DNA from 2 places in the Streptomyces sp. NPDC014676 genome. Region 2 is predicted to be linked to the other one. Evidence: riboswitches for the same ligand, from Rfam matches in the RefSeq annotation. Region 2 holds a riboswitch; the other holds the start of a gene.
The links. A riboswitch is a leader RNA that binds a small molecule or an ion and turns the genes downstream of it on or off. The one in region 2 is predicted to bind glycine.
Positions count from the first base shown of each region.

Region 1: linked by a shared signal. The riboswitch ahead of gcvT (glycine cleavage system aminomethyltransferase GcvT) and the one ahead of gcvP (aminomethyl-transferring glycine dehydrogenase) in region 2 are both predicted to bind glycine.

Region 1 covers NZ_JBIBZI010000011.1:83,424-97,666, forward strand. Annotated here, with positions in the region: gene glyA (serine hydroxymethyltransferase) at 1-294, opposite strand, end outside; gene gcvH (glycine cleavage system protein GcvH) at 310-687, opposite strand; gene gcvT (glycine cleavage system aminomethyltransferase GcvT) at 803-1,921, opposite strand; glycine riboswitch at 2,124-2,224, opposite strand; gene ACF1DX_RS27460 (AAA family ATPase) at 2,443-3,117, shown strand; gene ACF1DX_RS27465 (enhanced serine sensitivity protein SseB) at 3,170-3,949, shown strand; gene ACF1DX_RS27470 (enhanced serine sensitivity protein SseB C-terminal domain-containing protein) at 4,149-4,943, shown strand; gene ACF1DX_RS27475 (ABC transporter permease) at 5,300-6,298, shown strand; gene ACF1DX_RS27480 (ABC transporter substrate-binding protein) at 6,336-8,108, shown strand; gene ACF1DX_RS27485 (ABC transporter permease) at 8,178-9,185, shown strand; gene ACF1DX_RS27490 (ABC transporter ATP-binding protein) at 9,182-10,279, shown strand; gene ACF1DX_RS27495 (ABC transporter ATP-binding protein) at 10,276-11,814, shown strand; gene ACF1DX_RS27500 (trimeric intracellular cation channel family protein) at 11,884-12,540, shown strand; gene ACF1DX_RS27505 (thioesterase family protein) at 12,599-13,495, shown strand; gene ACF1DX_RS27510 (TetR family transcriptional regulator) at 13,563-14,210, opposite strand.
Region 2 covers NZ_JBIBZI010000005.1:521,340-535,582, forward strand. Annotated here, with positions in the region: gene ACF1DX_RS17965 (PhzF family phenazine biosynthesis protein) at 1-599, shown strand, start outside; gene ACF1DX_RS17970 (CPBP family intramembrane glutamic endopeptidase) at 654-1,454, opposite strand; gene ACF1DX_RS17975 (glutamate-cysteine ligase family protein) at 1,534-3,051, opposite strand; gene ACF1DX_RS17980 (hypothetical protein) at 3,613-4,197, shown strand; gene ACF1DX_RS17985 (DUF5999 family protein) at 4,512-4,712, shown strand; gene ACF1DX_RS17990 (LacI family DNA-binding transcriptional regulator) at 4,946-5,977, shown strand; gene ACF1DX_RS17995 (molybdopterin-binding protein) at 6,009-6,404, shown strand; gene modA (molybdate ABC transporter substrate-binding protein) at 6,556-7,350, shown strand; gene ACF1DX_RS18005 (ABC transporter permease) at 7,347-8,174, shown strand; gene ACF1DX_RS18010 (ABC transporter ATP-binding protein) at 8,179-9,252, shown strand; gene gcvP (aminomethyl-transferring glycine dehydrogenase) at 9,293-12,178, opposite strand; glycine riboswitch at 12,353-12,448, opposite strand; gene ACF1DX_RS18020 (PRC-barrel domain-containing protein) at 12,563-12,937, shown strand; gene ACF1DX_RS18025 (DNA polymerase IV) at 12,948-14,243, opposite strand, start outside.

The DNA of each region.
Region 1 (14,243 bases), on a different contig from region 2:
GCCCGAGTGCGGCTGCACGTTGGCGTGCTCGGCGCCGAAGAGCTCCTTGACCCGGTCGATGGCGATCTGCTCGATCACGTCGACGTGCTCGCAGCCGCCGTAGTAGCGGCGGCCGGGGTAGCCCTCGGCGTACTTGTTGGTGAGGACCGAGCCCTGGGCCTCCATGACCGCGACCGGGGCGAAGTTCTCCGAGGCGATCATCTCGAGGGTGGACTGCTGGCGGTGCAGCTCGGCGTCGACGGCGGCGGCCACCGCCGGGTCGAGCTCGTGCAGGGGCGTGTTCAGAACGGACATGCGGCTACAGACTCCTCAGCCGGCGATTTCGGCGTCGTACTCGGCGGCGGTCAGCAGGTCGGCCGGCTCGTCGGTGACGCGCACCTTGAACAGCCAGCCACCCTCGAAGGGGGCGGAGTTCACCAGCGACGGGTCGTTCACCACGTCCTCGTTGACCTCGGTGATCTCACCGGTGACCGGGGAGTACAGGTCGCTGACCGACTTGGTCGACTCCAGCTCGCCGCAGGTCTCGCCCGCGGTCACGGTGTCACCGACCTCGGGGAGCTGGACGAAGACCACGTCGCCGAGCGCGTTGGCCGCGTGCTCCGTGATACCGACCGTCGACACGCCGTCCTCGGCGGCCGACAGCCACTCGTGCTCCTTGCTGTAACGCAGCTGCGTGGGGTTGCTCATGTCCTGAATTCTCCTGTACGCGGGGGACTGCTGATGAGGGAGGGAACTGCGGTGCGGCGCCGGTGAGCAGGCACGACGTGCTCACCTCACGCGCGGAAAGCCGTCTACGACGGTGTCACTTCCGCCGCTTGTAGAACGGCAGCGCCACGACCTCGTACGGCTCGTGGCTGCCGCGGATGTCCACGCCGACACCCTCGGCGCCGGGCGCCGCGTGGGCGGCGTCGACGTACGCCATCGCGATCGGCCTGCCCAGCGTGGGGGAGGGGGCGCCGGAGGTGACCTCGCCGATCACCTCGCCGCCGGCCACGACCGCGTACCCGGCGCGCGGGACCCGGCGGCCCTCGGCGACCAGGCCGACCAGGACGCGGGGCGGCTCGGAGGCGGCGCGCTCGGCGGCCTCGGCGAGCGCCGCACGGCCCACGAAGTCGCCCTCCTTCTCGAACTTCACCACCCGGCCCAGACCGGCGTCGAAGGGTGTGAGGGAGGTGCTCAGCTCATTGCCGTACAGCGGCATGCCGGCCTCCAGACGGAGCGTGTCCCGGCAGGACAGCCCGCAGGGGACCAGTCCGGCGCCCTCGCCGGCCTTGGTGAGCGCCTGCCACAGCTCGACCGCGTGCTCGGGCTTCACGAACAGCTCGAAGCCGTCCTCGCCGGTGTAGCCGGTACGGGCGATGAGCGCGGGCACACCGGCGACCGTGCCGGGCAGACCGGCGTAGTACTTCAGGCCGTCCAGGTCGGCGTCGGTGAGCGAGGCGAGGATGCCGGGGGACTCGGGGCCCTGCACGGCCAGCAGCGCGTAGGCGTCGCGGTCGTCGCGGACCTCGGCGTCGAAGCCGGCCGAGCGCTCGACGAGCGCGTCGAGCACGGTCTGCGCGTTGGAGGCGTTGGCGACCACCATGTACTCGGTGTCGTCCAGCCGGTAGACGATCAGGTCGTCCAGGATGCCGCCGTCCTCGCGGCAGATCATGGTGTAGCGGGCGCGGCCCGGCTTCACGCCGCCGATGTTGCCGACCAGCGCGAAGTCCAGCAGCCCGGCGGCCCCCGGTCCGGTGACGGTGATCTCGCCCATGTGCGAGAGGTCGAAGAGGCCGGCCCTGGTGCGGACGGCGTTGTGCTCGTCGCGCTCGGAGCCGTAGCGCAGGGGCATGTCCCAGCCGGCGAAGTCGGTCATCGTCGCGCCGAGCGAACGGTGCAGGGCGTCGAGCGCGGTCCGGCGGGGTTCGGTACTGCTCATCGGTCGGTCTCCCAAGGCGATGGGGTCCCCCCGCGCGAGTTCGTTCGAGCGTGGGGGAGGGCGAGGACGTTCCTCCCCATCTGTCATCGGAACCTGAGAGGTTCGCCATGACGTCCCCGCGGGGACGGTCCTGGCTTGCACCTTGGGTGGAGCCACCGGAGCACTGCTGGATGCCCTTCGGCGGCCCGCTTTTCAGATGTGCCTCGCCCGCGCGGTAACGGGGCCTGAGAGATTCAAGGGAGGGACTTGCTCCTTCGGCGCCCCGGCGGCAAACGGTGCCGGGGACTCTCCCGCGCGGATTCAAACGGCCGGTATGCAGTTGGCGCGCACATCATTGCACGCATCGCGGGGGCGCGGCAGGGGGACCCTTCCCAGGGGGTGCACCGGGTGTGCGGGCGCCGTCATCAGGATGCTGTGACACGCCTGTTTCGAGAAACGGACGGAAACGACAGACATCCGGCATTACCTTCTCTTTACACTCGGCGGGGATCGGTACTCGTACCCGGCCCCAGGGGAGGACGATCACGGTGAACAGGACCACGGCGTGCGCCACCACCACGGGCGTCACGCTGCCCCAGCAGCCGGCCGCCCAGGCCCGTCGGGCCCGCGGCGCGCTGGCGGCGCCCGTCGTCCGCGATCTGCGCGCGCGGGCCGGCCGCAGCCCGCGCGCCCTGATCTTCGGGCCCCGGGACGTCGTCGTGGTCACCGGGCTGCCCGGCAGCGGCAAGTCCACACTGATGCGGCGCACGGTGCGCGGCACCCGTGTCGACTCCCAGGACACCCGGGACCGCTGGGACAGCCGCATGCCGCGCTTCCTGCCGTACGCGGTCTACCGCCCGCTGGTCCGCCTCGCCCACTACGCCGGACTGCGCCGCGTGCTGCGGACCGGAGGACCGGTCGTCGTGCACGACTGCGGTACGCAGGCCTGGGTGCGCCGCTGGCTGGCCCGCGAGGCCCGCCGCCGGGGCGCGAGCCTGCATCTGCTGCTGCTCGACGTCACCCCGCAGCAGGCCCTGGCCGGCCAGCGCGAACGCGGGCGCGGTGTCTCCCGGTACGCGTTCCTGCGGCACCGCGCGGCGAGCGAGCGGCTGCTGCGCTCGGTGGAGCGGGGCGTGCTGACGGCGGGCACGGGTTCGGCGGTCCTGATCGACCGGGACGCGGCGGACGCGCTGCGCCGGGTCGGCTTCACGGGCTGACCGGTAGCCTTTCCAGCCACAGCAGTGGTTCCAGGCAGCAGGCGGTAGGCAGATGGACTTCCCGGCGGACTTCCCGGCACAGACGCACCCCCATCCGCACGGAGGATGGCCCGGCAACGAACTGGAGGAGGTGCTCTCCGCCTCCCTCGGCGTCCCCTCGGCGGGCGGCAGGATCGTCGAGGTGCTGGGCCGCAGCTTCGTCTGGGTCCCGCTGCCGAACGGCGGCGGCCCGGACAGCGGCCCGCTGGACCTGCCCACCCTGGAGATCGACGGCCAGGCCCACGTCCCCGTCTTCAGTTCCGAGGAGCAGTTCCGTCAGGTCGTCGGCTCCCACATGCCGTACACGATCGCGCCCGCCGTGGAGTTCGCCCGCGGCCTGCCGCCGCAGGCCGGGATCGCGGTGAACCCCGGCGGCGTGGTCGGCATCCCGCTGCCGCCGCCGGCGGTGGCCGAACTCTGTCGGGCCGGACGCACCCCACTGGACGGCGCGGCGGCCGGCGGCCGGGTCCGGCTGTTCGAACCCGACTGGCAGGACGACCCGCTGGACTTCCTCGCCGCCGCCTCGGCGGAGTTCGACGCCCTCGGCCTGGTGACCACCGCCCGCCGCTGCCTCGCCGCGATCGAGACGGCCGACCCGGTCCTCTTCGTCGGCGTGGAACTCTCCCGGTGGGAGGGCGACGCGCGCACCCTCCCCCTGAACGCCCTGGGCCGGGCCCTCGGCCGCACCCCCGCCCCCTGGCCGGTCAACCTCATCGTCCTGGACATCGCCCAGGACCCGGTCGGCGACTGGCTCCGCACCAAGGTCCGCCCCTTCTACCAGCGCCGGCGGTAACACCCCCAGGGGCGCGGGGCCGTACCGACGTGCGGCTCCGCCGCGCGGGCGCGACAAGCCGCGACGAACCCGCACCCGCCCACGGCGCCACAGCCCCGAACTCTCCCGCGAGCTCACCGCCATGCAGCCAGGCAGCCCGCCGCACGGCATCGGCTTAAGCTAGGTCCATCCGCTGGCGAGGTACGGAGGGGCGATACAAGTGAGCGCTGGCACCGCGGCGACCGGACAGGTCGAGCACATGCTGCGCCAGGTGACGCCCGGGCGTTACGACGCGTACGAGGCACTGCTGCGCGCCCTCGCGACCCCCGCCTCCGGCCAGGTCTGGATGCTGCTCTGGCACGGCCAGGCCGGCTCCCCGGACGCCCAGTACGGAAACATGGAGGTCGACGGCTTCGGCTACGCGCCCTGCGTCACCTCCGCCCAGGAGCTGTCCGCCAGCGGCTGGAACCGGTCGTACGAGGTGGTCGACGGCCTCGAAGTGGCCCGCGCGCTCTACCCCGACCGCTACGGCCTCTGGCTCAATCCGCACGCCCCCGGCGGCGGCGTCGGCATCCCCTGGCTGGACCTGCGCCGGATCGCCGACGGCCTGGACCGCCAGCCCGCCGGACCGCTGCGGCTGTCCGAACCGGCCATCGCGATCCCGCAGTTCTACGCCCTCCTCGCGCAGAACGCCCACCGCACCCCGGCCGTCCGTGCCCTGCGCCGCGCCTGGGTGCAGCCCGCGCTGGGCGCCCCGTACCTCGCCATCGGCCTGGACGTGTACGACACCTCCCCGCCCGCCGTGGACGCCGTACGCGCGATGATGCGGCAGTCCCTCGGCGCGGTCCCGGACGGACTGCCCGTGTCGACCGTCGCGATGTCCGACGAGCACGACCCGGTCGCGATGTGGCTGCGCGTCAACTCCCGGCCGTTCTACGACCGCGAGGCCCACGCGGCCCCCGCCCAGGCGCCCGCCGCCGGGTACGGCTACCCTCCGGCCCGCGGGGTCCGCTGACGGGGTGACGGGCTTCCGCCGGCCGTGTCGGCGGCATCCGTGATCTTCACGCGGTGGGCACATTTCTTCGCGCGTAGACGACGGCGAATCGTCACGAAGATCATCGATTGCGCCATTGTGTCCCAACTGTCGGTCGTCCGAAGGGTGTTACCCACTGTTCGGATAACGGAATCCCATGCAGTGCATCACGGTTGTGCATACTTTCCCGGTCAGGCCTGGCGGGTGATCGTGAAGACGCTGAAGACTCCCGACACAGATGCCGGATCGTTCGATCCTGTGATCGAAAGCAAGTTGACAAAGCCGTGATCAACGGCGGGTGTAGGCCGGTCACCACCGGCGAGAGGGGTCAGGTCACTGTGACCGCACCGATCGAGACCACCGGGGCACAAGCCGAGGTACAGCCGGAGGCTGTCCTCGTCGGTGCCGACAAGGGGCAGATCGAGGGTCGTTCCCTGGGGCAGATCGCCTGGTCCCGTTTCAAGAAGGACAAGGTCGCCGTGGCCGGCGGGGTCATCGTGGTCCTGCTGATTCTCCTGGCGATCCTCTCCCGCCCGATCCAGGCGATCTTCGGCCTGGATCCCAACGTCCTCAACCAGGATCTGATCGACCCCAACACCTCGCTGCCCAAGGGCGACTTCGGCGGTATGAGCTGGGACCACCCGCTCGGTGTGGAGCCGAAGTTCGGCCGGGACATCGCCACCCGCATCCTGGAGGGCTCCTGGGTCTCGCTGGTCGTCGCCTTCGGCGCCACGCTCCTGTCCAACACGATCGGCGCGATCCTCGGCGTGGTGGCCGGTTACTACGGCGGACGCGTCGACACGATCATCAGCCGTCTGATGGACACCTTCCTGGCGTTCCCCCTCCTGCTGTTCGCGATCGCCATCTCGGCGACCCTGCAGGGCGGCGCCTTCGGCCTGGAGGGTCTGCCGCTGCACATCGGCGTGCTGATCTTCGTCATCGGTTTCTTCAACTGGCCCTATCTGGGCCGCATCGTCCGGGGCCAGACGCTGGCCCTGCGTGAGCGGGAGTTCGTCGACGCCTCCCGGGGGATGGGGGCCAAGGGGCCGTACATCCTCTTCCGGGAGCTGCTGCCGAACCTCGTGGGTCCGATCATCGTCTACTCGACGCTGCTCATCCCGACCAACATCCTTTTCGAGGCGTCCCTGAGCTTCCTCGGTGTCGGCATCCAGCCGCCCCAGGCTTCGTGGGGCGGCATGCTCAACCAGGCGGTCGCCTTCTACCAGGTCGATCCCCAGTTCATGATCGTGCCGGGTCTCGCCATCTTCGTGACCGTCCTGGCGTTCAACCTGCTCGGCGACGGTCTCCGTGACGCTCTCGACCCGCGCAGCCGCTGACCAGCGGCTGTCACGAGAGTCCAAAGTTTTGCCATCAATGGAGGGGAAGCAGACCATCATGCGAAGGTCAGCGCTGGCCGCGGTCGCGGCCATCGGCAGTGCGAGCTTGCTGCTTTCGGCTTGCAGCAAGGCCGATGACAACTCGGACAGCAACGGAAAGAAGTCGGCTGAGGCCAACGCAGCGACCAAGGGTGTCGTCAACGCCTCCACCCAGAAGGGTGGGACGGTCACGTACGAGTACTCGGACGTCCCGGACTCCTTCGACCCCGGCAACACGTACTACGCGTACATGTACAACCTCAGCCGGCTCTACGCCCGCCCGCTGATGACCTTCCAGCCCGGCGCGGGCGAGGAGGGCAACACACTGGTCCCGGACCTCGCGGCCAGCAAGGGCGTGCCGAGTGACGGCGGCAAGACCTGGACGTACAAGCTGCGTTCGGGCCTGAAGTACCAGGACGGCACTCCGATCACCTCGAAGGACGTCAAGTACGCCGTCGAGCGCTCCAACTTCGCGCGTGACGTGCTCTCCCTCGGCCCGAACTACTTCCAGCAGTTCCTCGAGGGCGGCGACAAGTACAAGGGCCCCTACAAGGACAAGAACCCCAAGGGCCTGAAGTCCATCGAGACGCCGGACGACACCACGGTCGTCTTCCACCTCAACCGCGCCTTCCAGGAGTTCGACTACCTGGTCGCGACGCCGCAGACGGCTCCGGTGCCCCAGGCCAAGGACAAGGGCGTCGACTACGTCAAGAACATCGTGTCCTCCGGCTCGTACAAGTTCGAGAGCTACGAGGAGGGCAAGCAGGTCGTCCTCGTCCGCAACGAGAACTGGGACCCGAAGACGGACCCGCTGCGCAAGCAGTACCCGGACAAGATCGTCGTCAAGCTCAAGGTCAACGCCGAGACGATCGACCAGGACGTCCAGGCCGGCACCGCGATCGACCTCGGCGGCACGGGCGTCCAGGCCGCCACGCAGGCGAAGGTCGTCAACGACGTCTCCCTGAAGGCCAACACCGACAACACCTACGGTGGCCGCCTCGTCTACATGGCGATCAACAACCAGGTCGCCCCGTTCGACAAGGTCGAGTGCCGCAAGGCCGTTCAGTACGCCGTCGACAAGGTCTCCGTGCAGACCGCCCTGGGCGGCCCGATCCGCGGTGACATCGCCACCACGGTCCTGCCGCCGGACATCCCCGGCTACGAGAAGACGGACGTCTACGCCACCCCCGGCAACAAGGGCGACGTGGCCAAGGCCAAGGAGCAGCTGAAGGCCTGCGGCAAGACGAGCATCAACACCAACATCTCGGCGCGCAGTGACCGCCCGCAGGAGATCGACGCGGCCACCGCGATCATCGCCGCGCTGAAGAAGGTCGGCATCAACGCCAGCCTGAAGCAGTACCCGTCGGGCAAGTACTTCACCGACCAGGTGGGTGTGCCGTCGTTCAACAAGAAGCAGAACATCGGTCTGCACATGATGCAGTGGGGTGCCGACTGGCCGTCCGGCTACGGCTTCCTCCAGCAGATCCTGAACGGTGACGCGATCGGCACCTCCGGCAACACCAACCTCTCGTACCTCGACGACAAGCAGATCAACGAGACGCTCGGCAAGGCCATCGCCACCGAGGACGCCGCCGAGCGCAACTCGCTGTACGCCCAGATCGACAAGCGTGCGATGGACCAGGCCGCCCTCGTCCCGCTGACCTACTTCAAGGTCCTGCTGTACCGCCCGGCCAACTTCACCAACCTGGTGTCCTCGGCGGCCTTCAGCGGTCAGTACGACTACCTCAACATCGGCACGACCAAGAAGTAGCCCCGGAAGGCAGGTGAAGGCATTGGTGCCCGCGGGCTTCGCGGCCCGCGGGCACCAGCGCCGGTCCCCGTGATCTCGTACATCCTCCGTCGGACGTTCGCGGCAGTGATCCTGCTGCTGGTCGTCACCGCGGTCACCTTCGCGATCTTCTTTTTGCTGCCGCGGCTCGCCGGCCAGACCGCCGACCAGCTCGCGCAGCAGTACATCGGAAAGAGCCCGACGAAGGCGGACATCCTCGCGGTCAAGCAGAACCTCGGTCTGGACCAGCCCCTGTACGTCCAGTACTGGCATTTCATCAAGGGGATCGTCAGCGGCGCCACCTACAACCTGGGCCCCACGACGGCGCACTGCAACGCGCCCTGCTTCGGCTACTCCTTCAAGAACCACGTCGAGGTGTGGCCGCAGCTCACCTCGCGCCTCCCGGTGACCCTCTCGCTGGCCGGCGGTGCCGCCGTGCTGTGGCTGCTCTCCGGTGTCCTGATCGGCGTGATCTCCGCGCTCAAGCCCCGCAGCATCTTCGACCGCACCTTCATGGGCGTCGCGCTCGCCGGTGTCTCGCTGCCCATGTTCTTCACCGGCAACCTGGCGCTGCTGCTGTTCACCTTCCAGTGGCCGATCTTCGGCCGCACCTACGTACCGCTCACCGAGAACCCGGCCCAGTGGGCCAACACGCTCTTCCCGGCCTGGTGTTCGCTGGCCCTGCTGTACTCCGCCATCTACGCGCGGCTCACCCGCTCGGGCATGCTGGAGACGATGAACGAGGACTTCATCCGCACGGCCCGGGCCAAGGGGCTGCGCGAGCGCAAGGTCGTGACCCGGCACGGGCTGCGGGCCGCGCTGACCCCGATCATCACCGTCTTCGGCATGGACCTCGGCCTGCTGCTCGGCGGCGCCGTGATCACCGAGAAGGTGTTCTCACTGCCCGGCATCGGTCAGTACGCGGTGCAGGGCATCACCGACAACGACCTTCCCCCGATCCTCGGCGTGACCCTGCTCGCAGCCTTCTTCGTCGTGATCGCAAATCTCCTGGTGGACCTGCTGTACGCCGCCGCCGACCCTCGCGTGAGGCTCTCGTGACCGAACTCTCCAAGACCGGGGCCGCCGTGGGCGGGCCCACGAGCTCGCCCTCGAACGCGCCCGACGCGTTCCTCGCGGTCCGCGACCTCAAGGTGCACTTCCCCACCGACGACGGCCTGGTCAAGTCCGTCGACGGGCTCAGCTTCGAGGTGGAGAAGGGCAAGACCCTCTGCATCGTCGGCGAGTCCGGCTCGGGCAAGTCCGTCACCTCGCTCGCGATCATGGGCCTGCACCGGCTCGGCGCCCGCGGCAAGAACGTGCGGATGTCCGGCGAGATCTGGCTGGGCGGCAAGGAGCTCGTCTCCGCCGACCCGGACGAGGTGCGCCGGCTGCGCGGCCGCGAGATGGCGATGATCTTCCAGGACCCGCTGTCCGCGATGCACCCGTACTACACGATCGGCAACCAGATCGTGGAGGCGTACCGGGTCCACCACGACGTCAGCAAGAAGACCGCGCGCAAGCGGGCGATCGAGATGCTCGACCGGGTCGGCATCCCCGAGCCCGACAAGCGGGTCGACAACCACCCGCACGAGTTCTCCGGCGGTATGCGCCAGCGCGCGATGATCGCCATGGCGCTGGTCAACAACCCCGAACTGCTCATCGCGGACGAGCCGACGACCGCCCTGGACGTGACCGTCCAGGCGCAGATCCTCGACCTCGTCCGGGACCTGCAGAAGGAGTTCGGCTCCGCGGTCGTCCTCATCACCCACGACCTCGGCGTGGTCGCCGAGATCGCCGACGACGTCCTGGTGATGTACGGCGGCCGGTGCGTGGAGCGCGGCTCGGTCGACGACGTCTTCGAGCGGCCGCAGCACCCGTACACCTGGGGGCTGCTCGGCTCGATGCCGCGCGTCGACCGCGAGACCTCCGAGCGGCTCATCCCGGTCAAGGGCTCGCCGCCGAGCCTGATCAACGTCCCCTCGGGCTGCGCCTTCCACCCCCGCTGCCCGTACGCCGACCTCCCCAAGGGGGATGTCACCCGTACCGTGCGCCCGGAGCTCCAGCCGGTCGGCAGCGGGCACTTCTCCGCCTGCCACCTCTCGCCGGAGGACCGCACGCGGATCTGGACCGAAGAGATTGCGCCGAAGCTGTGAGTGAGACCAAGAAGACGGACGCGACGACGGTCCCGGCCCAGGCCGCCGCTCCCGAGGAGCGCGAGGTGCTGCTCAAGGTCGAGGGCCTGCAGAAGCACTTCCCGATCCGCAAGGGCGTCCTGCGGCGCCAGGTCGGTGCGGTCAAGGCCGTCGACGGCATCGACTTCGAGGTGCGCAAGGGCGAGACCCTCGGTGTGGTCGGCGAGTCGGGCTGCGGCAAGTCGACCATGGGCCGGGTCATCACCCGGCTCCAGGACCCGACCGGCGGCTCGATCCGCTTCGAGGGCAAGGACATCACGCGGCTGAACACGGCCGGGATGCGTCCGCTGCGGCGGGACATCCAGATGATCTTCCAGGACCCGTACGGCTCGCTGAACCCGCGGCACACCATCGGCGGCATCGTCTCGGCGCCGTTCCGGCTCCAGGGCGTGGAGCCGGAGGGCGGGGTGAAGAAGGAGGTCCAGCGGCTCCTGGAGCTGGTGGGCCTGAGCCCCGAGCACTACAACCGCTACCCGCACGAATTCTCCGGCGGCCAGCGCCAGCGCATCGGCATCGCCCGCGCGCTCGCCCTGAAGCCGAAGCTGGTCGTCGCGGACGAGCCCGTCTCCGCGCTGGACGTGTCGATCCAGGCGCAGGTCGTCAACCTCATGGACGACCTCCAGGAGGAGCTCGGCCTGACGTACGTGATCATCGCGCACGACCTGTCCGTCGTCCGGCACGTCTCGGACCGGATCGCGGTGATGTACCTGGGCAAGATCGTCGAGCTCGCCGACCGCACCTCGCTGTACGAGACGCCGATGCACCCGTACACCAAGGCTCTGATGTCGGCCGTGCCGGTGCCGGACCCGAAGCGCCGAGGCGCCAAGAGCGAGCGCATCCTGCTCCGGGGTGACGTGCCCTCGCCGATCTCCCCGCCGAGCGGCTGCCGCTTCCACACCCGGTGCTGGAAGGCGACGCAGATCTGCACGACCACGGAACCGCCGCTGAAGGAGCTGCGGCCGGGCCAGCGGGTGGCCTGCCACCACCCGGAGAACTTCGCGGACCAGGCCCCGCAGGACGTCGTCCTGCTGACCGCCGCCAAGGAGGCGGCGGCGACGGTCCCGCAGGAGGCACCGGAGAAGTCCGCGGAGACCTCGGAGCCCGAGGAGACCTCGGCGGGGGTGGCGGCGGACGCGGAGGGCGCGAAGCCGAAGGCCCCCGAGACTGAGGCGGAAGCCGGCTCCGAGGCGGGGTCGGCGGAAGCGGAGTCCGAGGCGGAGTCGGCGGAAGCCGAGACTGAGGCGGAGTCGGCGGAAGCCGAGACTGAGGCGAAGCTGGCGGAAGCCGGGTCCGAGGCGGAGTCGGCGAAAGCCGAGACTGAGGCGGAGTCGGCGGAAGCCGGGTCCGAGGCGGAGTCGGCGAAAGCCGAGACTGAGGCGGAGTCGGCGGAAGCCAAGACCAAGGCCGTGAAGGCCGAGGCCGCCGCGTCCGGCCCCGCGGAGACGGACGCCCCCGGGGCCGACACCGACGCCGGGCCTCTGACCAAGGAGAAGTAACCCAACCCTGCCGCGAGCCCCTGCCTTCGTTTGTAAGGCGGGGGCTCGTCCACGGGTGAGAATGGCAGGGTGCTCCAGCAACTGTTCAGTCCGTCCGTCCTGCACACGCTCGACCTGATCGGCATCTTCGTCTTCGCGATCTCCGGCGCCCTGCTGGCCGTCCGCAAGAACTTCGACGTCTTCGGCATCGCCGTACTCTCCGAGGTCACCGCGCTCGGCGGCGGACTCTTCCGCGACCTGGTCATCGGCGCCGTACCGCCCGCCGCCTTCACGGACCTGGGGTACTTCGTCACCCCGCTGCTCGCCACGGTCCTGGTCTTCTTCCTCCACCCGCACGTGGAACGCATCCAGACCGGCGTCAACGTCTTCGACGCGGCCGGCCTCGGCCTGTTCTGCGTCGTCGGCACGACCAAGGCGTACGACTACGGCCTCGGCCTGACCGCCTCCGCCTGCCTGGGCCTGGCCACCGCGGTCGGCGGCGGCGTGCTGCGCGACGTGCTCGCCAACGAGGTGCCGTCGCTGCTGCGCTGGGACCGCGACCTGTACGCCGTCCCGGCCGTCGTCGGCGCCGCCCTGACCGCGCTGTGCATCCGCTACGACGTGCTGAACGCGGGGACCAGCGGCGTCGCCGTGGTCACGGCCTTCGTACTGCGGCTGCTCGCGATGCGCTACCACTGGCGGGCTCCCCGCGCGTGGCACCGCCGCTCGACGGTCCAGGAGGAGTAGTCCCCGGGACACACCGGCAAAGCTACCGCTTAGTATTATCTTCTTGTACTGTTCAGCCATGCCAGAAGCAGCCTCCGCCCAGCCCGTCAGGGCCACCATCGGCGCCAGTGAGTTCGACCGCGACACCGCACTCACCCCGCGTGCGCCCGGCGTCTACGACATCGACCTCTCCGCCGGCTGGACGATCATCAACGCCGTCAACGGCGGCTATCTGCTGGCGGTCCTGGGCCGCGCGCTCGCGGACACCCTGCCGCACGCCGACCCGTTCACCCTCTCCGCGCACTATCTGACCGCCTCCCAGCCGGGCCCGGCGGTCGTCCGCACCGAGACCGTGCGCACCGGACGGACCCTGTCGACCGGTCAGGCGTCCCTGTTCCAGTTCGACGAGCAGGGCGACGAGGTGGAGCGCATCCGCGTCCTCGCCTCCTACGGCGATCTGGACTCCCTGCCCGACGACGTCCGTACGACGGCCGAGCCGCCCGCGATACCGCCGATGGAGCAGTGCTTCGGAACGGAGGACGGCCCCGCCCCGGTCGACGGCAGCTCCGCCATCACCGAGCGCCTGATGCTCAGGCTCGACCCCTCGACCCTGGGATGGGCGCTCGGACAGCCCTCGGGCAAGGGGGAGATGCGGGCCTGGTTCGGTCTCGCCGACGGCCGGGACCCCGACCCGTTCGCGCTGCTCCTCGCGGTGGACGCCCTGCCGCCGACCGCCTTCGAGCTGGGCCTGTCCGGCTGGGTCCCCACGGTGGAGCTGACCGTCCACGTCCGCTGCCGCCCGGCCCCGGGCCCGCTGCGCGTCTCGGTCACCACCCGCAACCTCGCCGGCGGCTTCCTGGAGGAGGACGCCGAGGTCTGGGACAGCGAGGACCGCCTGGTGGCCCAGTCCCGCCAACTGGCCCGGGCCCGCCTTCAAGTCCGTCCGGCGAAAATCAGCCCCTCCGGGGGAGTTTGAGGAGCGGGGGTCCGAGGGCAGCGCCCCCGGGATGGGACGGGTAGGGGCGGCGGGGGCGAAAAACCCCTCACCCGCCCCCACCCACCCCACCGTCCAGCCAGTGCGCACGCCCGATCCCGATCAACCGCAGCCGGCGCACCGCCATCCGAGTCACCCGCTCCCGCGCCCCCGCCCCACCCCCCGGTGCCTCCAGGAACAGCGACGCGGTCCCCAGCATCTGATCCACGTACAGCTGAGCCAGCATCGCCAGATCCTCCTCCCCCCACCCCGCGGACACCGGATCCTCCGCCAACGCCTCCGCCACCTCCACGGCGAACAGCGCGAGCTGATCCCGTATCGCCTCCCGCACCGCCCGCACCCCGCCGTGCCGCTCCCGGGCGATGAACCGCACATGCGCCGGATGCGCGTCGACGTGCCCCGCGATCAGCTCGACGGCCCGCGCGACGCGTTCCTCACCGTCCCCGGTCGTGGACACGATCGTCCGGATCATCGGGTGCAGACTGCCCAGCGCCTCCTCGACCAGCGCCACCCCCAGATCCCCGATGGACCGGAAGTGCCGGTAGAAGGCGGTCGGCGCCACCCCCACCGCACGGGTGACCTCACGCAGCCCCAGGCTGCTCAGGCTCTGCTCCTCCAGCAGCTCCAGCGCCGCGTCGAGCAGCGCCCGCCGGGTCTTCCACTTCTGGGCCTGCCGGACGCCGAGGGTGTGACTCATGCCATGCAGTTAACAACTGTTCTCCGCCCTGGG
Region 2 (14,243 bases):
CGATGTGCGGCCACGCGACGCTGGCCACCGCGCACGTCCTGCACACCACCGGCGCACACCGGGGCCCGGTGCGGTTCGCCACCCGCAGCGGCGTCCTCATCGCCACGCCCGACGAGGACGGCGCCGTCACCCTGGACTTCCCCACCGCCCCGCTCGCCCCGGTCGACGTCCCCGAGGGTGTCGCCGAGGCCCTGGGCGCCCGGCCGCTCACGGCCTTCGACACCGGCCCGGACATCGGGGACCTGCTCGTCGAGGTCGCCGACGAGCGGACCGTCCACGCCCTGCGGCCCGACCTCAAGGCCCTGGCCGCCTACTCCGAGCGCGGCCTCATCGCCACCGCCCGCGCCGAGAACCCCGCCCTCGGCTACGACTTCGTCTCCCGCTGCTTCTTCCCGAACGTCGGCATCGACGAGGACCCGGTCACCGGCAGCGCGCACACCGCTCTGGCCCCGTACTGGTCCGAGCGCCTCGGCCGCCCCGCCCTCACCGGCCTCCAGGCCTCACCGCGCTCCGGCCGCGTCCGCACCGAGGTGCGCGGCGGGCGCACCCTGCTGGGTGGACGGGCCGTGACGGTCATCGAGGGCGACCTGCTGGTCTGAACCCGGTACGGCGAAGGGGCGTACGGCCGCGCCGCACGCCCCTTCGCCGCCGCCTCACGCCGTCGGCAGCCAGCCCACCTTGCCGGCCAGCAGGGCGTACCCCACGAAGGCCCCGATGTCGAGCAGCGTGTGCGCGACCACCAGCGGCCCGACGCGCCCCCAGCGCCGGTAGAGGTACACGAACACCACGCCCATCACCATGTTCCCGATGAAGCCGCCGATGCCCTGGTAGAGGTGGTACGAGCCGCGCAGCACCGAACTGGCCGCCAGCGAGGCGCCCGGGGACCAGCCCAGCTGGTCCAGCCGGCGCAGCAGGTAGCCGACGACGATGACCTCTTCGAGGATCGAGTTCTGCATCGCGGACAGGACCAGCACGGGGTACTTCCACCACACCTCGGGCAGCGCCTCCGGCACCACGGTGAGGTTGAAGCCGAGGCCGCGCATGGCCAGGTAGAAGGCGATGCCGCTGCTGCCGATGACCGCCGCGACCGCCGCTCCGCGGCCGAGGTCGGACCAGGGCCGGGTGCGGTCGAAGCCGAGGGTGCGCAGCCCCGCGCCCTCGCGCAGCAGGAAGTGCGCCACCAACGCGACCGGGACGAGCGCCGTGGTGATCCCGAAGAGCTGCCAGGCGAGGTCCAGCCAGGGGCGGCCCGGCGCGGCCGACGCGTTGAGGGTGGCCGCCTGGTCCTTCAGGCCGCCCGGTTCGGTGACCGAGCCGACGAAGCTGATCAGGGCCGACACTCCGCTCGCGCCGAGTGACAGCGCGAGCACGAGGAGCGTCTCGTCGCGGAGCGTCGTCCGCGAGGGCCTCCGCTCAGGGTACGAACCGGCCGCCGGGCCCGCCTCCGCCTGCACACCTGCCTCCACATCACCGATCGGTCCGATCAGTATGAGGGCAGCGGCTGTGCGCCCGGCCGGGGGGCCGGTGGCGGCGTCAGCCCGTGGGCACCCGTTCCGGCAGTCCCACCGGCCAGCTGTGCACCGGATCGCCCTGCTCCGTCAGCTCGCGGTAACGGCGGGTGGTGGCGGCCAGGGCGGCCTCCCGGCCGAGGCCCAGGTCGAGGGCCCGGTGGAAGGTCGCGGCCTGCCAGGTCGCGCCGTTCACCCTCCGCCGGCACCGCTCCTCGATCACCCCGAGGTACAGATCGCGGTCGGCGGGCTCGATCCCCCACGCGTCCAGCCCGGCCTCGGCGAGCGGCAGCAGCTCGTCCCGTACGAGGGTGACCGCGTCCACCTCGCCCAGCCCGCCGAGACGGCCGCGCCGGGGCCAGGTGAGGCGGGCGTCGATGCCGTACCTGCAGGCGGCGTCGAAGTTGGCGGCCGCCGCCTCGAACGGCAGCCGGGTCCACACCGGCCGGCTGTCCTCGGCGAGGGCGCGGACCACGCCGTAGTAGAAGGCCGCGTTGGCGATGACGTCGGTGACCGTGGGGCCGGCGGGCAGCACGCGGTTCTCCACGCGCAGGTGGGGCACGCCGTCGGCGATGCCGTAGACGGGGCGGTTCCAGCGGTAGACGGTGCCGTTGTGCAGGACGAGTTCGGCGAGGCTGGGGACGCCGCCCCGGTCCAGCACCTCGAGCGGGTCCTCGTCGTCGCAGAGGGGCAGCAGGGCCGGGTAGTAGCGCAGGTTCTCCTCGAACAGGTCGAACGCCGAGGTCACCCAGCGCTCCCCGAACCAGGTGCGCGGCCGTACGCCCTGGGCCTGGAGCTCGGGCGGGCGGGTGTCCGTGGACTGCTGGAACAGCGGGGGCCGGGACTCGCGCCACAGTTCGCGGCCGAAGAGGAACGGCGAGTTGGCGCCGACGGCGATCTGGGCGGCGGCGACGGCCTGGGCCGCGTTCCACACACCGGCGAAGCGCTCCGGGGTGACCTGGAGGTGCAGTTGCACCGAGGTGCAGGCGGCCTCGGGGGCGATGGACTTGGAGGTGCAGCTGAGGCGTTCGACGCCGTCGATGTCGAGGGTGAACTCCTCACCGCGCGCGGCCACGATCTGTTCGTTGAGCAATGCGTAACGGTCGACGTCGGAAAGGTTCGAGGAGACCAGGTCGTCCCGGTCCAGTGTCGGCAGGATGCCGATCATCACGATCCCCGCGTCCACTTCACCGGCTTTCCGGTCGGCATACGTGAGCGAAGTGCGCAGTTCCTCGTCGAGCCGGTCGAATACCCGCCCGCCCAATCGGTGGGGGGCGATGTTCACTTCCAGATTGAACATGGCGAGTTCCGTCTGGAAGTCCCTGCTGGCGATCCGTTCGAGGACTTGCGCATTCAACATTTTCGGCATGCCGTCGGCGCCCGCGAGATTCAACTCGATCTCCAGCCCCATGAGGTTCTTGGGGCGGTCGAACCGCTTCTCCGCCAGCAGTCGTTCCAAGCCCGTCAGACAGCTGCGGAGCTTCTCGCGGTAGCGCTGGCGATCGGACAGGTCGAACTGACCTGCCACGACCTTCTCCCCCATCGAAGGGTCCTTCCTCGCACGGGCGGGCCGAAGAGCGGCCGCCGGGTCCCGGTCCACAGGGGAGGATGCCCCGTCGATGCGATCGATAACGCCCCGGACGGAACCGCCGGCCGCTAGTCTGGTCGGGGTGACCAGTGGCACATTCACGAGGCATGGCACAGAAGACGCCTTACGGGTCGGTTGCGAACTCGTGAAAAACGCCGACGAGAATGGGCCGACCGCTTCGCGGCCGTTATCCGAGGTCATCGGCGTGCATCCGGCCTGGAATCGGGATGATTTTCACATTTCACCGGCCAGAAGTACCCTTGTTCCGCCGGTCGAAAACAGCTAGGCGAAACACAGTCCGAACGCGTGTCGTATAAACTTTGCGCACAAGGCAGAAGGTTGGCGCCCACGGTTCGAGCGATCCAGCCGGGAGGTGGCGTGCGGCACTCCTCACCCCCGTCTCCCGGGCTCAGCCCCCGGCCCCTGCCTCTCTGACCTTCGCGAGCTGACAGCGCCGTCCGCCCCGCCACGCCCCGCCCTCGCGCCACTGTGCCTTCGAATGAGAGGCGACCCACCATGCCGCTGCATGTTCCCCCGGCTCCCGCGCCCGCACTGCGTTCCGTCCTGACCGCGCTCTCCTCGCCGACCGCGGTCCGCGAAGCCCGAACTCCCTCCCTGCTCGTCACCCAGGGACCCGTCTCACCCGAGCTGCCCCTTCCCGTGCACGTCCTGGACCGGACCACCCCCGACGACGGGACCTCGACCCGGCTGGCCGGCTGGCGTTTCCTGATCCGCACCGGCGACCGCGCGGTGGCCGCAGCGGACACCGTGCCCACCGCCGACGGCTGGACGTTCTCCCGCTTCTTCGAGGGCCCCTACATCACCTCCACCGAGCTCGCGCTGCGCCAGGCCGAGGCCATGACACAGCCGTACCAGCCCCGGCTGCTGTCGGTGCCGAGCCTCTACATGCTGGCGCTCTGGCTGCACGGCGATCCCACCGCGGACGGCGCCACCGGACACCCGGCCGCCACCGATCTGCTCGTCCCGCTCGCACCGGCGCCGCCCGGCATCGCGGCCCACCGCCCGCACCGGTTCACCGACCTGCTCCCGGTCCTGACGCACCGGGTGGCACCGACCCGCCTGCTCGGCTCGCCCGCCTGAGCGTTCACCCCGTGCCCCGCCGCCCGGACCCCCGACGCGGCGGGGCACACGCGTCTCCCGGACGGACTAGCCCCATCCGGCCACGGCGAACCATCCGAAGTGACAGTGCAGTTGGGATGAACCGTCCGCGCGGGTGACGCGTCCTCAAGCTGTGAGGAGCGGTGCCGCGAAATCCCTGCGGATCCTCGCCCATGGGGCAACACTGGTTTCCGACCGACTTATCACAACGGGGGGCGGCCATGAACGAAGCTTCACGCCGCGGAACTGAAACGACAGCCGACTCACAGGTCACCACAGAGCGAGAGATCCCACCCATGTGCCAGCACCAGCCACCGTGCCCCTCAGCAGACTCCGCCGACCGGGAATCCGCCCGTCTCGTGGCGCACCACCCGGAGCAGGGCTGGAGCCTGCTGTGCAACGGTGTCGTGTTCTTCGAGGACACCGGTGAACTCCTGCCCGACGGCAGGGTCATCGCCCCGCAGCGTCCCCGGGGCGCCAGCCTGACCACCGCCTGAGCACGACCGGGCGGAACGGGGCCGCCCGAGGCGACGAGGGGCCGGACGCAGGACCTCCTGCGCGCCGGCCCCGACGCCTGTCCGAGGCCGGTCACCCACCGTGGTCCGGCATGCGGGAGGAGTGACCGGCCGGCCCCTCCGCCAAGAGTCGGCCCCGCGACGCCTTCCCACGGACGTCCGCTTTCCGGAAGACTCCTGGAAGTTTCGCGGGTTCCGTCACGGAGGTGGGGCAAGTGGCAGCACATGAGGCCGACGCCGGGGGCAGAGTCACGATCACGGAGATCGCCCGGCAGGCCGGCGTCTCCGTGCCGACCGTCTCCCGCGTGGTCAACGGCCGTTCCGACGTCTCCCCGGAAACCCGCGCCCGGGTCGAGGACCTGCTGCGCCGTCACGGCTACCGCAAGCGCCCCCACGCCTCCGCCTCGCGCGCGGTCCTGCTCGACCTGGTCTTCAACGACCTCGGCAGCCCCTGGGCGGTGGAGATCATCCGCGGTGTCGAGGAGGCCGCCCACGCGGCCGGGGCGGGCACGGTGGTATCGGCGATCCACGGACGTTCCGGCGACGCCCGGGAGTGGACGCGCAATCTGCGGGCGCGCGCGTCCGACGGTGTCATCCTCGTGACCTCCGCGATGAACACACTGCACGAGGAGTTGCAGGTCCTGGGCGTCCCGCTGGTGGTCGTGGACCCGGCCGGCTCCCCCGCCGCGGACGTGCCGACCATCGGCGCCGCCAACTGGTCGGGCGGCATGGCCGCGACCGAACATCTGCTGGCCCTGGGACACCGCAGGATCGGGCTGATCGCCGGACCGTCGCGCCTGCTCTGCGCACGCGCGCGGCTCGACGGCTACCGGGCGGCGCTCGAGGGCTCCGGCATCACGCTCGACGCATCGCTGATCGTTCCCGGTGACTTCCGCCCGGAGGCCGGCTTCGCGGGCTGCAACGCCCTGCTGGACCTGCCGGAGCCGCCGACCGCGGTGTTCGCGGCCAGCGACCAGATGGCGCTGGGGGCGATCGAGGCGCTGCGCGGCCGGGGACTCAGGGTCCCGGAGGACATGAGCGTGGTCGGCTTCGACGACCTTCCGGAGGTCCGCTGGTCGGCGCCGCCGCTGACCACCGTCCGCCAGCCCCTGGCCGACATGGGCAAACTCGCCGTCCGTACGGTGCTCCGTCTCACCCGTGGCGAACAGCCGGACTCCCCCCGTGTGGAACTGGGCACGGACCTCGTCGTCCGGGCGAGCACGGCCGCTCCCGTCGAGCGGGGCTGAGGCACCTCCGGCACCACCTATCGTGACCGGCATGCAGTCCTACACGATCGGCCAGGCAGCGAGGCTGCTCGGCGTGAGCCCGGACACCGCCCGCCGCTGGGCGGACGCGGGACGTATCACCACCCACCGCGACGACGGCGGACGCCGGCTCGTCGACGGGCAGGCCCTGGCGGCGTTCTCCGTCGAACTCGCCAGGGCCGGCGCCGTCGAGGAGGGCACTCCGTACACCTCCGCCCGCAACGCCTTCCCCGGCATCGTCACCGCGATCAAGCTCGGCGACGTCGCCGCCCAGGTCGAGATCCAGGCCGGCCCGCACCGCCTCGTCTCGCTGCTCACCCGGGAGGCCGTCGAGGAACTGGGGCTGGAGGTCGGCATGGAGGCCACGGCCCGCGTGAAGTCGACGAACGTCCATATCGACCGCACCTGACGGCGACAACGCACCTGCGTACCCCTTGACCGCCTTCCCTGGCTCATGCGATGTGACATGGGGTGAACGCCTTGCAGATGCGCCAGTATGATCGGCGTAGCGGGAGGGCGTTGCGGGCTCTTCCGCAGCCCCACGGAGGGAGTGCTCCACCATGCCCCGTTCGCATGGGACCCGTCGGATCGCCGGTGCCGGGACAGCCGCCGCCGTACTGGTGCTGAGCGCCTGTTCCACGTCCGGCTCGGATTCGCCGGCGTCCGGCGGGCAGGACGTCACCGGCACCGTCACCGTCTTCGCGGCCGCCTCGCTGAAGGAGAGCTTCACGACGCTGGGCGCGCGGTTCGAGAAGGAGCACCCGGGGACCGAGGTCACCTTCAACTTCGGCGGCAGCGACAGCCTGGCCGCCGGCATCGACGGCGGTGCCCCGGCCGACGTCTTCGCGGCGGCCAGCGCGAAGACGATGAAGCTCGTCACGGACGAGGGGCTCACGGCGGGCAGCCCGAGCACGTTCGTCCGCAACCGGCTGGAGATCGCCACCGTGCCGGGCAACCCGCACGCGATCGACTCCCTCGAGGACCTGACCGCGTCCGGCCTCAAGGTCGTGCTGTGCGACGAGACGGTGCCCTGCGGAGCCGCCGCGCGGACCGCCCTCACCGCCGGCGGCGTCGAGCTGGAGCCGGTCTCGTACGAGCAGGACGTCAAGAGCGCCCTGACGAAGGTCCGGCTGAAGGAGGCCGACGCCGCCCTCGTGTACCGCACGGATGTGAGGGCGGCCGGTGACAAGGTGGAGGGCGTGGAATTCCCGGAGTCCGCCGAGGCCGTCAACGACTATCCGATCGCCCGGCTCGAGAACGCGCCCAATCCGTCGGCGGCGAAGGCGTTCGTGGCGCTGGTGAAGTCCGCGCAGGGCCAGAAGGTCCTGGCTGAGGCGGGGTTCCTGAAGCCATGACCAACGGCCGGGAAGCCCTCCGGAAGGCACGCCCCCGCGCCCCCGGCCGCGGTGTCCCCCTCGCCCTCCTCGCGCCCGCCCTCCTGGGCCTGGCGTTCCTCCTGGTGCCCCTCCTCGCCCTCCTCCTGCGCGCCCCCTGGCGGGACCTCCCCGGGCAGCTGACCAGCCCCGAGGTGTGGGAGGCGCTGCGCCTGTCACTGCTGTGCGCCACGACGGCGACCGCGCTGAGCCTGGTCGTCGGCGTCCCGCTGGCCTGGCTGCTGGCCCGTACGGACTTCCCCGGCCGGGGTCTGGTCCGCGCCCTGGTGACGCTCCCGCTGGTGCTGCCCCCGGTGGTGGGCGGTGTCGCCCTGCTGCTCGCCCTGGGCCGCAACGGCGTCGTCGGCCAGTGGCTGGACGCGTGGTTCGGCATCACCCTGCCCTTCACCACCACGGGCGTCGTCCTCGCCGAGACGTTCGTGGCGATGCCGTTCCTCGTCATCAGCGTCGAGGGCACGCTGCGGGCCGCCGACCCGCGCTACGAGGAGGCGGCCAGCACCCTGGGCGCCTCCCGCTTCACCGCGTTCCGCCGGGTCACGCTGCCGCTGATCGCTCCCGGCGTCGCGGCCGGTGCCGTACTGGCCTGGGCGCGGGCCCTCGGGGAGTTCGGGGCGACGATCACCTTCGCCGGCAGCTTCCCCGGCCGCACCCAGACCATGCCGCTCGCGGTCTACCTCGCCCTGCAGAACGACCCGGCCGCCGCCATCGCCCTCAGCCTGGTCCTGCTGGCGGTCTCCATCGCCGTACTGGCCGGGCTGCGGGACCGCTGGACGAGGACCGTCTGACACCATGCCGAAGCATCCCGGGACCGTGCCCGACGCCGCCGAGGGCCTGGACGCGCACCTCGTCGTGGACCGCGGCTCCTTCCGACTGGACGTCGCGCTGACCGCCGCGCCCGGTGACGTCGTCGCCCTGCTGGGCCCGAACGGCGCCGGCAAGACCACCGCCCTGCGCGCCCTCGCGGGCCTCACCCCGCTCGGTGCCGGGCATCTGCGGCTGGATGGCGTGGATCTGCGCCGTACGCCGCCGGAGTCGCGCCCGGTGGGTGTCGTCTTCCAGGACTACCTGCTCTTCCCGCACCTGACCGCCCTCGACAACGTGGCCTTCGGGCCGCGCTGCCGGGGCGCCGGCAAGGCGGAGGCACGCGCGCAGGCCGCCGAATGGCTCGACCGCATGGGGCTGGCCGAGCACGCGGGCGCCAAGCCCCGGCGGCTGTCCGGCGGCCAGGCCCAGCGGGTGGCCCTCGCCCGCGCCCTGGCCACCCACCCCCGGCTGCTGCTCCTGGACGAACCGCTCGCCGCCCTGGACGCCCGCACCCGGCTGGAGGTGCGTGCGCAGCTCCGCCGCCATCTGGCCGCGTTCGAGGCCGTCGCCGTCCTGGTCACGCACGACCCGCTGGACGCCATGGTGCTCGCCGACCGTCTGGTCGTCGTGGAGCAGGGCCGGATCGTGCAGGAGGGCACGCCCTCCGACATCGCCCGTCACCCGCGCACCGAGTACATCGCCCAGCTCGTCGGCCTCAACCTGTACCGCGGGCGGGCCGACGGCCACACGGTGCGGCTCGACGCGGGTCCCGCCGTGAGCACCACGGAGGACCTCTCCGGGCCCGCCTTCGTGGCGTTCCCGCCCGGCGCCGTCACCCTGTACCGGGACCGGCCGACCGGCTCCAGCGCCCGCAACCTCTGGCGTTGCGAGGTCGCCGGTCTGGAGACCCACAGGGATCAGATCCGCGTGGAGCTCACCGGCGAGCTCGCCCTGGCCGCCGACCTCACCGCGGTCGCCGCGGCCGAACTCGACCTGCGTCCGGGCGCGACGGTCTGGGCGGCGGTCAAGGCGACGCAGACCCACGCGTACCCGGCGTAGCCGAAGGGGGCCCTCCGCAAAGGGCCCCCTTCGGCGTGTGTCAGTCCTCGTACGCGTCCAGCGGCGGGCAGGAGCAGACCAGGTTGCGGTCGCCGAAGGCCTGGTCGATGCGGCGCACCGGCGGCCAGTACTTGTCGGCGGCGCTCACCCCGGCCGGGAAGACGGCCTCCTCGCGGGCGTACGCGTGGTCCCACTCCCCACCGAGCGCGGCGGCGGTGTGCGGGGCGTTGCGGAGCGGGTTGTCGTCCGCGGGCCACTCGCCGGAGCCGACCTTCTCGATCTCCGCGCGGATCGCGATCATCGCCTCGCAGAACCGGTCGAGCTCGGTGAGGTCCTCGGACTCGGTGGGCTCGATCATCAGCGTGCCGGCCACCGGGAACGACATCGTCGGCGCGTGGAAGCCGTAGTCGATCAGGCGCTTCGCCACGTCGTCCACGCTGACGCCGGTCGCCTTGGTCAGCGGGCGCAGGTCGATGATGCACTCGTGCGCGACCAGCCCGCCGGGGCCGGTGTAGAGCACCGGGTAGTACGGCTCCAGACGCTTGGCGACGTAGTTGGCGCTGAGCACGGCCACCTGCGTGGCCCGCTTGAGGCCCTCGCCGCCCATGAGACGGACGTACGCCCACGAGATCGGCAGGATGCCCGCCGAGCCCCACGGCGCCGCCGAGATGGGCCCGACGCCGGTCTCCGGACCGGCCTCCGGCTGGAGCGGGTGGTTCGGCAGGTACGGCGCCAGGTGCGCCCGTACGCCGACCGGGCCGACGCCGGGGCCGCCGCCGCCGTGCGGGATGCAGAAGGTCTTGTGCAGGTTCAGGTGCGAGACGTCGCCGCCGAAGTGGCCGGGCTTGGCCAGACCCACCAGGGCGTTGAGGTTGGCGCCGTCCACGTACACCTGGCCGCCGGCCTCGTGCACCTCGGCGCAGATGTCGGCGACGTGCTCCTCGAACACGCCGTGCGTCGAGGGGTAGGTGATCATCAGCACGGACAGCTCGTCGCGGTACTGCCCGATCTTGGCGCGCAGGTCCGCGACGTCGATCTCACCGTCGTCGGACGTCTTGACGACGACGACCTTCATGCCGGCCATCACGGCGCTGGCGGCGTTGGTGCCGTGCGCGGAGGACGGGATCAGGCAGACGGTGCGCTGCTCGTCGCCGTTGGCCCGGTGGTAGCCGCGTACGGCGAGCAGACCGGCCAGCTCGCCCTGGGAACCGGCGTTGGGCTGGAGGGACACCTTGTCGTAGCCGGTGACCTCGGCGAGACGTTCCTCCAGCTCGTGGATGAGCGTGAGGTAGCCCTGCGCCTGCTCGGCGGGCGCGAAGGGGTGCAGCTGACCGAACTCGGGCCAGGTGACCGGCTCCATCTCGGTGGTCGCGTTGAGCTTCATGGTGCATGAGCCCAGCGGGATCATGCCCCGGTCCAGCGCGTAGTCGCGGTCGGAGAGCCGGCGCAGGTAGCGCAGCATCGCGGTCTCGGAGCGGTGCTGCCGGAAGACGGGGTGGGTCAGGTACTCGTCGTCGCGCAGCAGGGCGTCCGGCAGGGTGTCCCGCGCGGCCGCGTCCAGCGCCTCGACGTCGCCGTCGACGCCGAAGGCGCTCCACACGGCGGTCAGCCGCTCCCGGGTGGTGGTCTCGTCGCAGGCGATCGAGACGTGGTCGGCGTCGACGAGACGCAGGTTGACGCCGTTGTCACGGGCGGCGGCGACGACCTCGGCGGCCCGCCCGGCGACGCGCACGGTCAGCGTGTCGAAGTAGGAGCCGTGCACGATCTCGGCCCCGCCGGCCCGCAGGCCCGCGGCGAGGACGGTGGCGTACCGGTGGGTGCGCCGGGCGATCAGCCGCAGCCCCTCCGGGCCGTGGTAGACGGCGTACATGCCGGCCATGACGGCGAGCAGCACCTGGGCGGTGCAGATGTTGCTGGTGGCCTTCTCGCGGCGGATGTGCTGCTCACGGGTCTGGAGGGCGAGGCGGTACGCCTTGTTCCCGTCGGCGTCGACGGAGACGCCGACGAGCCGTCCGGGCAGGCTGCGCGCCATCTTCTCCTGCACGGCCATGTAGCCGGCGTGCGGCCCGCCGAAGCCCATCGGCACACCGAAGCGCTGCGTAGTGCCGACCGCTATGTCCGCGCCCAGCTCACCGGGCGACTTCAGCAGCGTGAGGGCGAGCAGGTCGGCGGCGACCGTGACCAGCGCGCCCAGCTCGTGCGCCTGGTCGATCAGCGGCTTGATGTCGCGTACGGCACCGGAGGCGCCCGGGTACTGGATCAGTACGCCGTTGATCTCACGCTCGGCGAGCTCGGCGGGGATGCCCTCGCTCAGGTCGGCGACGACGACCTCGACGCCGGTCGGCTCGGCACGGGTCTCGATCACGGCGATCGTCTGCGGCAGCGCGTCCGCGTCGACCAGGAACAGACCCTTCTTGTTCTTGCCCATGCGCCGCGACAGCGCCATCGCCTCGGCGGCGGCGGTGCCCTCGTCGAGCAGCGAGGCGCCCGAGGTCGGCAGGCCGGTGAGCTCGGCGACCACGGTCTGGAAGTTCAGCAGCGCCTCGAGCCGGCCCTGGGAGATCTCCGGCTGGTACGGCGTGTACGCCGTGTACCAGGCGGGGTTCTCCATCACGTTGCGCAGGATGACGGGCGGGGTGAAGGTCCCGTAGTACCCGAGCCCGATCATGGAGCCGAGCACCTCGTTGCGGTCGGCCAGCGCACGCAGCTCGGCCAGGACCTCGGCCTCGCTCCGGGCGCCCGGCAGGTCCAGCGCGTCGGCGTTCTTGATGACGTCCGGCACGGCGGCGGCCGTCAGCTCGTCCAGCGAGCCGTAGCCGACCTGCGCGAGCATCTTGGCCCGGGCCTCGTGGTCGGGGCCGATGTGGCGCTGCTCGAAGGGGATTCCCTGTTCGAGCTCGGAGAGCGGAGTGCGAGGGGCGGTCATTGAGGAGGCCTCCTGGTCCGACGACCTTCGAGGGGCACCACGGCGCGGGTGCCCGAACGGCCTCCCCCTCTGTCATCTCAACCTGAGAGCTTCACCGGACGGCCCGAAGGCGCCCGGCTTTCACCGTCGGTGAGAGCGGAAGCCGTCGACACCCGCCCTGCTTTCCAGAGTGACCTCGTCCGTGCGGTACGTGTGCCTGAGAGATTCCGGGGAGGATTTGCTCCTTCGGCGCCTCCGGTGATGTCCGGAGGGCTCTCCCGCACGGGGTCAGCAGCCGTTTGCCAGCGTACCAGCGAGCACCACACCAGAACCTTCGAGTGGCCGTCCAGCCGATTGTGCCGTTTTGTAGTGCTTACGGATGAGTTTGCGACCAATGGAGGGCCTGTGCAGACCGACATCGATCCGCGCCACCTGATCGGCCGCAAGGCGTTCGACCGCAACGGCACCCGGATCGGCACCATCGACGAGATCTACCTCGACGACGCCACCGGCGTACCGGAGTGGGCGGCGATACGCACCGGCCTGTTCAGCAGGGACGCCTTCGTCCCCCTGGAACCCAGCGAACTCATCGACGGCGCCCTCCACGTCCCCTTCGAACGCGCCCTCATCAAGGACGCCCCCGACTTCGGCGTGGGCCGCCATCTCTCCCCCGAACAGGAACTCCAGCTCTACCACCACTACGGCCTGGACCTCGCCGCTCCCCCTCCCCTCCCGGACCGCGACTTCGGCAAACTCGCCGGGAACGACAAGCCGGCCTGATCCGCCCCGCTCACCGGCTCTCCGTCCGCATCCCTCCACCGGTCCCCGCGCTCTCGTCCTCCCCGGATCCCCGGGACACCAGCGGCAGCGGCTGCGCCGGCTGCAGAGCCGGGTCGTCGACGCGGAAGGTCCTCACCCGGCCCGGCTCCGAGCCGGGCGTCTCGAAGCGCGCTGTGACCCGGCCCAGCCCGCTGCCCTGCACCCATCCGTGCCCGTACACGTCGTGCCGTACGTCGTGCCCCGCCGGCCAGCGCCGCTCGGCGGGCGTCTCCGGCTCCGGCGCGGGCACGGTCTCGGCCTCCTCGTGCGGGAAGTCGTCGGCGGGTACGCCCGCCGCCTGCGCGAACAGGTCCTCCTGCGTGTAGTCGGCCAGCCCGCTGACCCCGACGCCCAGCAGCCGCACCCCGCCCGTCGTGTCGACCGAGTCCAGCAGCCGCGCGGCCGCCTCCCGCACCACCGCCGGATCGTCCGTGGGGCCCCGCAGCGTCTCGGAGCGGGTGAGGGTCGAGAAGTCGTACCGGCGCACCTTCAGCACGATGGTCCGCCCCGACAGGCCCGCCCCCCGCAGCCTGCGCACGCACCGGTCCGCGAGCCGCCGCACCTCCGTCCCCACCCGCACCCGGTCGTGGATGTCCACGTCGTAGGTGTCCTCGACCGAGACCGACTTGGTCTCCCGCTCGGCCACCACGGGCCGCTCGTCCCGGGCCAGCGCCATCGCGAACAGCGCGTGGCCGTGGGCCTTGCCCAGCAGCCGTACGAGCTCGTCCTCCCCGGCCTCGGCGAGCTCGCCGACCGTGTGGATCCCCGCCCGCCGCAGATGGTCACCGGTCGCCGGTCCGACGCCCGGCAGGGTGCGGACCGGCAGCGGCCCCAGCAGGGCCCGCTCCGTGCCCGGCTCGATCAGCACCAGTCCGTCCGGCTTCGCCTGCTCCGAGGCGATCTTCGCCAGCATCTTGGAGGCCGCGAGCCCCACCGACCCGGTGAGCCCCGTGACCGCCCGTATGTCCGCGCGCAGCTTCGCCCCGGCCAGCCGCGCCGACCGCTCGTCCCAGGCCGTGCCGCCGGCCTCCAGGTCCACGAACGCCTCGTCCAGGCTGAGCGGCTCCACCAGCGGTGACAGGGCCCGCAGCAACTCCATCACCTGCTCGCTGACCGACCGGTAGAGAGCGAACCTCGGCACCAGGTACGCGGCGTTCGGCGCGCGTCGCCGGGCCTGCGCCATGGGCATCGCCGAGTGGACGCCGAAGACTCGTGCCTCGTACGAGGCGGTGGCCACCACACCCCGCGGCCCGAGCCCGCCCACGAC